Regions from separate parts of the Thermostichus sp. MS-CIW-37 genome, predicted to be linked through region 1. Evidence: riboswitches for the same ligand, from Rfam matches in the RefSeq annotation. Region 1 holds a riboswitch; each other region holds the start of a gene.
What was found. A riboswitch is a leader RNA that binds a small molecule or an ion and turns the genes downstream of it on or off. The one in region 1 is predicted to bind cobalamin.
Positions count from the first base shown of each region.

Region 1 (2,260 bases):
TGACTTGCGCACGGTGGTCTTGGACAAAACTGGCACCCTGACTGAAGGTCGCCCTACCGTCACCGATATTTGGGCTAATGGCTCCTCTCCCCTGACGGTGTTGCGCCTGGCAGCGGCAGTGGAGCGGCACTCGGAACACCCTTTGGCCCAGGCGGTGGTGCAGAAAGCCGAAGCCGAAAAAATTGTGATCCCTCCTGCCTGGCACTTTCAGGCAAGGGTAGGCAGTGGGGCAGAAGCTTGGGTGGAAGATCAGTGGATTCGCATCGGTCGGCTGAGCTGGCTACAGGAGATGGGGATCCCTTGGGATCCCTCTTGGTCAGAGCGGGTTCAGACCTGGGAAAGCCAGGGCAAAACGGTGATCGGCGTAGCGCAATCCCAGAGTCTGGTGGGGCTGTTGGCCATTGCCGATCCGCTCAAACCCACCTCTCCTGAGGCAGTGCAACAGCTGCAACAGATGGGTCTAGAGGTGATCCTGCTGACCGGGGATAACCCCACCACGGCCCAAGCGGTTGCTCGGCAAGCAGGCATTCAGCGGGTAATTGCCCAAGTCCGTCCGGATCAGAAGGCAGCTTACATACGCAGCCTAAGACAACCTCGACACCGGGTGGCGATGGTGGGAGATGGCATTAACGATGCTCCGGCTCTGGCAGAAGCCGATGTGGGGATCGCCATTGGTACAGGTACGGATGTGGCGATGGCCGCCAGCGATATTACCCTCATGTCGGGGGATCTGCGCGGAGTCGCCACAGCCATTCAACTCAGCCGGGCCACCCTCAACAACATCCGCCAGAACCTCTTCTTCGCCTTTATCTACAATACGCTGGGGATCCCGATTGCCGCTGGGGCGCTCTATCCCTTTACAGGCTGGTTGCTCAACCCTATGCTGGCGGGGGCAGCCATGGCCCTGAGTTCCATTTCGGTGGTCGCCAATGCCCTGCGCCTGCGACACTTTCAGCCCCCCAGACCAGCGGGCCGGCGTTAGGCCCTCTCCCAGGGGCAAGGGGGATTAGCGCGGCAACAGTTTTGCTGCCCTTTGAGCATGAGTCTGCCGTACCGCTCATGCCTCAGGGCTATCTTCTGGCAGACAAGAACATCCCCCCCGGGAGCTTGGTGAATGGCAAGAGGCAAGCTAACCTAAAAAGCTCAGGCAGACTGGGGAAAGCGCGGTGCAAGTCCGCCACTGTGACGCAACTGTGATGGGATCCCTCCCTCAGCCAGAACACCCACCTGCCGTTGTCCTGTACCCCTTGCGATTCACAAGGAACGGAGTTTTTTGTGTTGAATACCCTCAGTGTTTCCCCTCCCCTTTCGGTTGGGCAGCTTGCTTCTCCTTCATTGCCCCTATTGCTTATCGGCCACGGATCCCGCGACCCTGAAGGGCGGCAAGCCTTTCTGGAGTTGGCCCAAGTCTACCAATCCCTCACTCCCCATCGACCGGTGATCCCTTGCTTTCTGGAGCTGACCCAGCCAACCATTGCCCAGGGGGTAGAGCAGTGCTTGGCCCAAGGGTGGCAGGAGATCGTGGCCCTGCCGCTGTTGCTGTTTGGGGCCCGCCACAACAAGTTCGATGTGACGATGGAACTGGATCGCCTGCAGGCCCTCTATCCCCAGTTGCGCATTCGTTACGGTGGGCCGCTGGGGATCCGCATCGAGATCCTGCAACTGCTGCGAGACCGATTGGCCGCTTTGATGGCCGCCCAACCGCAGCGGATCCCAGAGGCAGAAACCGTGCTCCTATTTGTGGGTCGCGGCTCCAGCGATCCTGAGGCCAATGCCGAAGCCTGTAAACTGGCTCGGCTGCTTTGGGAAGGATCCGGGTTTGCCGCTGTGGAGACCTGCTTTATCGGCATTACCCATCCCCGCCTGCCTGTGGGGTTGGAGCGGGCCTCGTCCTGGCAGCCGCGTCGGGTGATCGTGCTGCCCTACTTTCTGTTTACGGGGGTGTTGGTGAAAAAAATCGAGGCGGCAGTGGAGAAACAACGACAACGACAGCCGGAAATCGACTGGCTGATGCTGCCGGAATTGGGCCTTGTGGATACGGTGCTGCACAGCCTGCAGCAACTGGAGCAGGAAGCCCTACAGGGCCAAACCCAAATGAACTGCCACCTGTGCAAGTTTCGCCTGGCCGTGAGCGCAGAGGTTGGAGCTGGATCCAGCCATCACCACCCTCACGAGCATCATGACCACCATCACGGGCACGGATCCCATCACCATCCTCATTCCCACCCTCACCACGACCACGGCCATACCCACGCAGCGG
Region 1 covers NZ_JBSSCV010000001.1:221,879-224,138, forward strand. Annotated here, with positions in the region: gene ACVWYZ_RS01010 (heavy metal translocating P-type ATPase) at 1-982, shown strand, start outside; cobalamin riboswitch at 1,110-1,245, shown strand; gene ACVWYZ_RS01015 (sirohydrochlorin chelatase) at 1,276-2,260, shown strand, end outside.

Region 2 (2,260 bases), on a different contig from region 1:
CCAGGAGAGCTACTTCGGCCAGCTTCTGTTCGGCAAAGCTGAGGACATTTCTGAGGGGTTCCGGCAACTGGGCTTCCAGAGCAGCGTCGTGGGGCACAAATTGCAACGAAGCGGAAGGCTGCACCCGTAGGTTGGGAGCTACCCCCTGCAGCTCCCGCAGGCTGGCCAAGACGGTCTCAGGCTGAACCTTCCAGACATTCCGAGCGTCCACTACGCCAGCACCTAGGATCTGGTCAGCCGGAAAGCCATAGGTTCTTACCAGATCCAGGGTGTGGCCACGGGTAAAGTCAAGGCTAATGCCGGCCACCGGCAGTTGCACCACCCAGGGGTAAGTCTCCCCCAGGTCATCGAAGTAGGTGACCAAGTGGACAGGGATCCCGGCGGTTGCCAACTGGCGGTAGCTCATTTCCACAGCTTCCCGCAGGCCACTTCCCTGGCTGGTAACCAAAATGGGATCGTGAATCTGGACTTCTGGGATCCCCAGCTGTTTTAACTCCTGGAGGAGATCCCGGTACAGAGGAAGGAGCTTTTCCAAGTCCGCCCGCAGATCCCCAGATCGCTGGCTAAGGCAGAGCAAAGTCACTGGACTGAGGACAACGGGGCTGGTGCGCTCCCCTAGGATCCCTTGGGCCCGCCGAACTCTTTCCAAAAAATCCCCAAAGTTAGGACTGGGATCGGCTTCCGGCTCAATTTCGGGTACCAAGTAGTGGTAGTTGGTGTCAAACCACTTGGTCATTTCCAAAGCCGGCAGGCCCTCCCGACCCCGCGCCATGGCAAAGTAGCGGTCTAAACCCGACAGACCTCGGAACCGAGAGGGGATCAGCCCCAGCCAGGTGGCCCAGTCCAGTACATGGTCGTAGAGAGTCTGATCCCCTACCGCAATGTGATCAATCCCAGCTTGTAGCTGAGTCTGCCAGGCTTGAGTCTCCAAATCCCAAAAGGTAGCCAGCAGAGCCTCTGACCCTAGGGCACCACTCCAAAAGCCTTCCAAAGCTTTTTTGAGCTCGCGGCGCTTGCCCATGCGGGCATACCCCAATGTCATGGTTTGTGCAGTCATGTTGTGTGCCATCCCAAATACTGAGTTTTCTAATTTTCCTGCGTTCAATTCGCCCTCAACTGGGATCCCGCCCGCCAAGGAAGAAACCGGCTGTTCCTCTCTTGCCTCTGGAACCCCAACAAAACACTGCCTTTTGCGCAAAAAAGATACTCAACGCAGCCAGCGATCGCAGTGGCTACTTGCCAGCCTACCAATTGAAGTCAGGAAGCCTGACATCTCACTCTTTCCTTCGCGTAGGCGGGCTGTAGATCTTGATAGATCTTGATAGATCTTGGTGCAACAGCACCCAAAATTTACTCTCTCCCGGCCAACTGGCTCAGAGTCTTGCTTGGGTTCTTGGACTTATTTCTACTGCTGAGGAGTACCGAAAGCTTGTGGGAGCAACGCCAGGAAAATGCTCAGGATAACGAAAGCAGAAACGAGCTAAAGCCAAGACAGTTACCATCTGTACCTCGCAGATGTTGTGAAGTTTAGAAAAACCATCGGCGGGCATTCTGACTGACACGGTTTTGGGGGACAAGACCTGGATCGGCAGCGAATGACTCTAGAGATTTGCTGCAGGACTTCTCCTAAACCGGATCACAGCTGCGGGACAGCGGCAGATTCTCACTGCTCTTTCCCCGTTTCCTCTGGCGGCTGATCCCCGTCAGAACCGATAGCTGAGCTACATCGTATCACGGAGTTCAGAGACGGGAGTAGAGTGCTTCAATCATCACCAAGCCAGCAGCCTTTGGAGCTACCAGACCTCACCTTTCACCCAGCGGTCTTGCAGGAAGTCATCGGAATCCTCTAAGCATCCTCCCCCCCTGCATTGCTCTCAAGATAAGGCAGTGGTAGCTTAGCTGCCATAAGTCTTGTCCAGGAGGCAAGGGGGTTTGCTCCTTTTTGCTGAAAAAGCGACAGATCGGGGTTTCTATGGCATCAAGCTTAAAAGTAACTGTGTGGTCTGTGGGCCTCTTCTTGCTGAGCCAGATGTGGGCTGGATGCGCTCAGAATGCTGCTGAGCGGACAGCTTTCGATCCAAAGCTAGCAGGATCCAGCGATCAAATCGTGCTGGCCATTGGAGGGGAAAGGGAAGAAGGATTTGATCCCACCCTGGGCTGGGGACGTTACGGTTCGCCTTTGTTCCAAAGCACTCTGCTGCGGCGGGACGAGAACCTTGAGATTGTAAACGACCTGGCGACTGGCTACACTGTCAGCCAA
Region 2 covers NZ_JBSSCV010000021.1:12,462-14,721, forward strand. Annotated here, with positions in the region: gene metE (5-methyltetrahydropteroyltriglutamate--homocysteine S-methyltransferase) at 1-1,057, opposite strand, end outside; cobalamin riboswitch at 1,525-1,729, opposite strand; gene ACVWYZ_RS10135 (ABC transporter substrate-binding protein) at 1,973-2,260, shown strand, end outside.
Region 2: another riboswitch for cobalamin. It lies ahead of metE (5-methyltetrahydropteroyltriglutamate--homocysteine S-methyltransferase); the one in region 1 lies ahead of ACVWYZ_RS01015 (sirohydrochlorin chelatase).

Region 3 (2,260 bases), on a different contig from region 1:
AGGTGGTGTTGCGAGCTGAAATGGATCGGTAGTCTGCTCCTAGAGTAAGCTCCAGGTTTTCAGCAGCCTTCCAGGTGTATTGCAGTTGGGATCCCCACCCCGTTCGCAGGATCTCATCCCGGGATCCCTGGCTTTGTGGGGCGCTGAAGCGATAGTTGAGGTCGTCAAAAAATACCCTAGCTTGCAGGGATCCCTTCTCTTGATTCCACAGCCAACTGAGATCTAACAGCAGGTCGTTGGTGTTTTGCACTGCATCGGGGGAGGGAAACTCGGTGCTGCCAGGCACCTGAAACGCTTTGTTGAGATAAAGGGCATTTCCGGTTAGGACTTGGCCTTCTGCCAATTGCCAGGTGAGCTTGGCTTGTAGGTTGTGGTACTCCACCGCCGAGTTTTCCCGCCTGCCGGCTTTGCCCAAACGCCTAATTTCAAAGGGAAAGTCGTTGTTGCTCTGCAGACGGCGATAGCTGACCACCCAGCCCAGATCCTGCACCTGGCCGCGGTTTTGGATCCCTTGCTCGTTGAGGCCGTAGCTGCCGATAGCCGCTTCCAGCACGGTCTCGGATCCCGGCTTTGGATCCAGCGTCACGATGTTGATGACCCCGCCAACGGCATCGGAGCCGTATAAGGTGGAGCCCCCACCTGGAGAGATCTCAATACGCTCGACCACATCTGTAGTGATCTGAGACAGATCGAACCCGCCAAAAAAGCCCAGGTCGTTAATGGGGCGGCCATCCAAGAGCACCAACACCTGGGCCGTTCGTCCTCCCCGCATAAACTGGGAGCTAAGGGCTCCCAACTGGGTTCCCGCCGTGCCGTCGCTGAGGATCCCGGGCAGGTAGCGCAGGGCCTCCTGAACGGTTCTTGCCCCTTGCTCTCGAATTTGCTGGCGGGTAATGACGTAAACCGGGCGGGAAGAATCCCGCAGCAAGCCGGGGCGACGAAAAGGCGTGGTGACGGGTTGATTTAAAATCTCGGCGCTAACGCCGGTTTCCAAAACCTCTTGAGCTGAGGGCGGGGAAGCTGCCGGCTGCGCCCACGCTGGGATCCCCAAAACAAAGCCCCCCAGCGCCAGGCTGAGACCTAGAATGGGATTCATTTTCCTAAAGCTCCTGATTCCGTGCGACGCGGAAGAAATGCGAGCCAAAACCGCAGGCGGGCATCCTGACTGAGGGCATGGGTCTAGCCCAAGCCCATCACAGTTGCGGCACAGCGCCGGATTTGCACCGGACTTTCCCCTTTACATGCCCTGGCTGATCCCCAGGACAACCTGTCGGTACAGCTTTCTCTGCGATTGCTCCGAAAAAGCCGTGCTAGGCATCATACATCCCCTGCTCTGGAGTTCCTATCCTGCCAGGGGGGATGTCATCCCCAGGGGTGAACGGGATCCCAACGGCAATCCCAGGGCTTCGGATGGGCCACATCCCATTTAGGCCAGATTTCTTCACTGCTTTGTAAGCAGTTGAAGGATAGCCCGCTGCTACTCCAGATCGCGAGGCCCAGGGATCCCTTAGCCTTTTAGGGAACAGAGATACGCTGAGACTTCACAAGACCCACAGCTTTTGGGAAAGCAAGATGGGGACGCTGGCCTAGCCGTCATGGGCGGGATCCGTATGAATTAGTACCCAACCGGGTAGAAAAGAGGAGCTTTTTCGATTTCAGGCGGGGCTGTCGTCTGGTGGGCTGGATCCGGTTCAACATGGCTGGGAGAGGCAATCGGCACCTCGATCATCCGATCCGGTACCAGCGGCACCATTTCGGAGCGGTCGGCGATTTCCCGGAGAGAATTGGCAATGGATTCCTGAGTCAGCAGAAACTGTCGTTCGTTGCGCTGCATCTGCTGCCACACCTGGTAACGCTGGCTCCACCGGCTTTGGGTATGCACAGTCCAACTGTAAAGGCTCAACACTGAAACGCCGGAGAGGATAGCCATCCCTGTGGAGATTTGCTTCCACCAGGCTAGGTGTTCTGCCCAAGCAAGATGCTGGCTGCGAGGATGGGCTGATTTCAACTTCAAATTCAAAGGTTGGGTGCGGCTGGCCTGAACTGTACCGGAGAGGGGTCGGCTCAGAGCAGAAGACCGTCTGTGGCGACGAGGGTTTTTGGGACGATCAAGACCTGCGTTCAAAGGCTGGCTAACCATGGGGCTTAACCTCACACACACCAAGGGATCCGACGGTGCAGGACTGCCGGTTCCGCTTCACCCTAGTTCCCCGCGCCCCCCAACAGCAACCCCCTTCTCCCGATTCCCGGCCTCAGCAGG
Region 3 covers NZ_JBSSCV010000011.1:56,291-58,550, forward strand. Annotated here, with positions in the region: gene ACVWYZ_RS06850 (TonB-dependent receptor plug domain-containing protein) at 1-1,096, opposite strand, end outside; cobalamin riboswitch at 1,135-1,286, opposite strand; gene ACVWYZ_RS06855 (hypothetical protein) at 1,616-2,140, opposite strand.
Region 3: another riboswitch for cobalamin. It lies ahead of ACVWYZ_RS06850 (TonB-dependent receptor plug domain-containing protein); the one in region 1 lies ahead of ACVWYZ_RS01015 (sirohydrochlorin chelatase).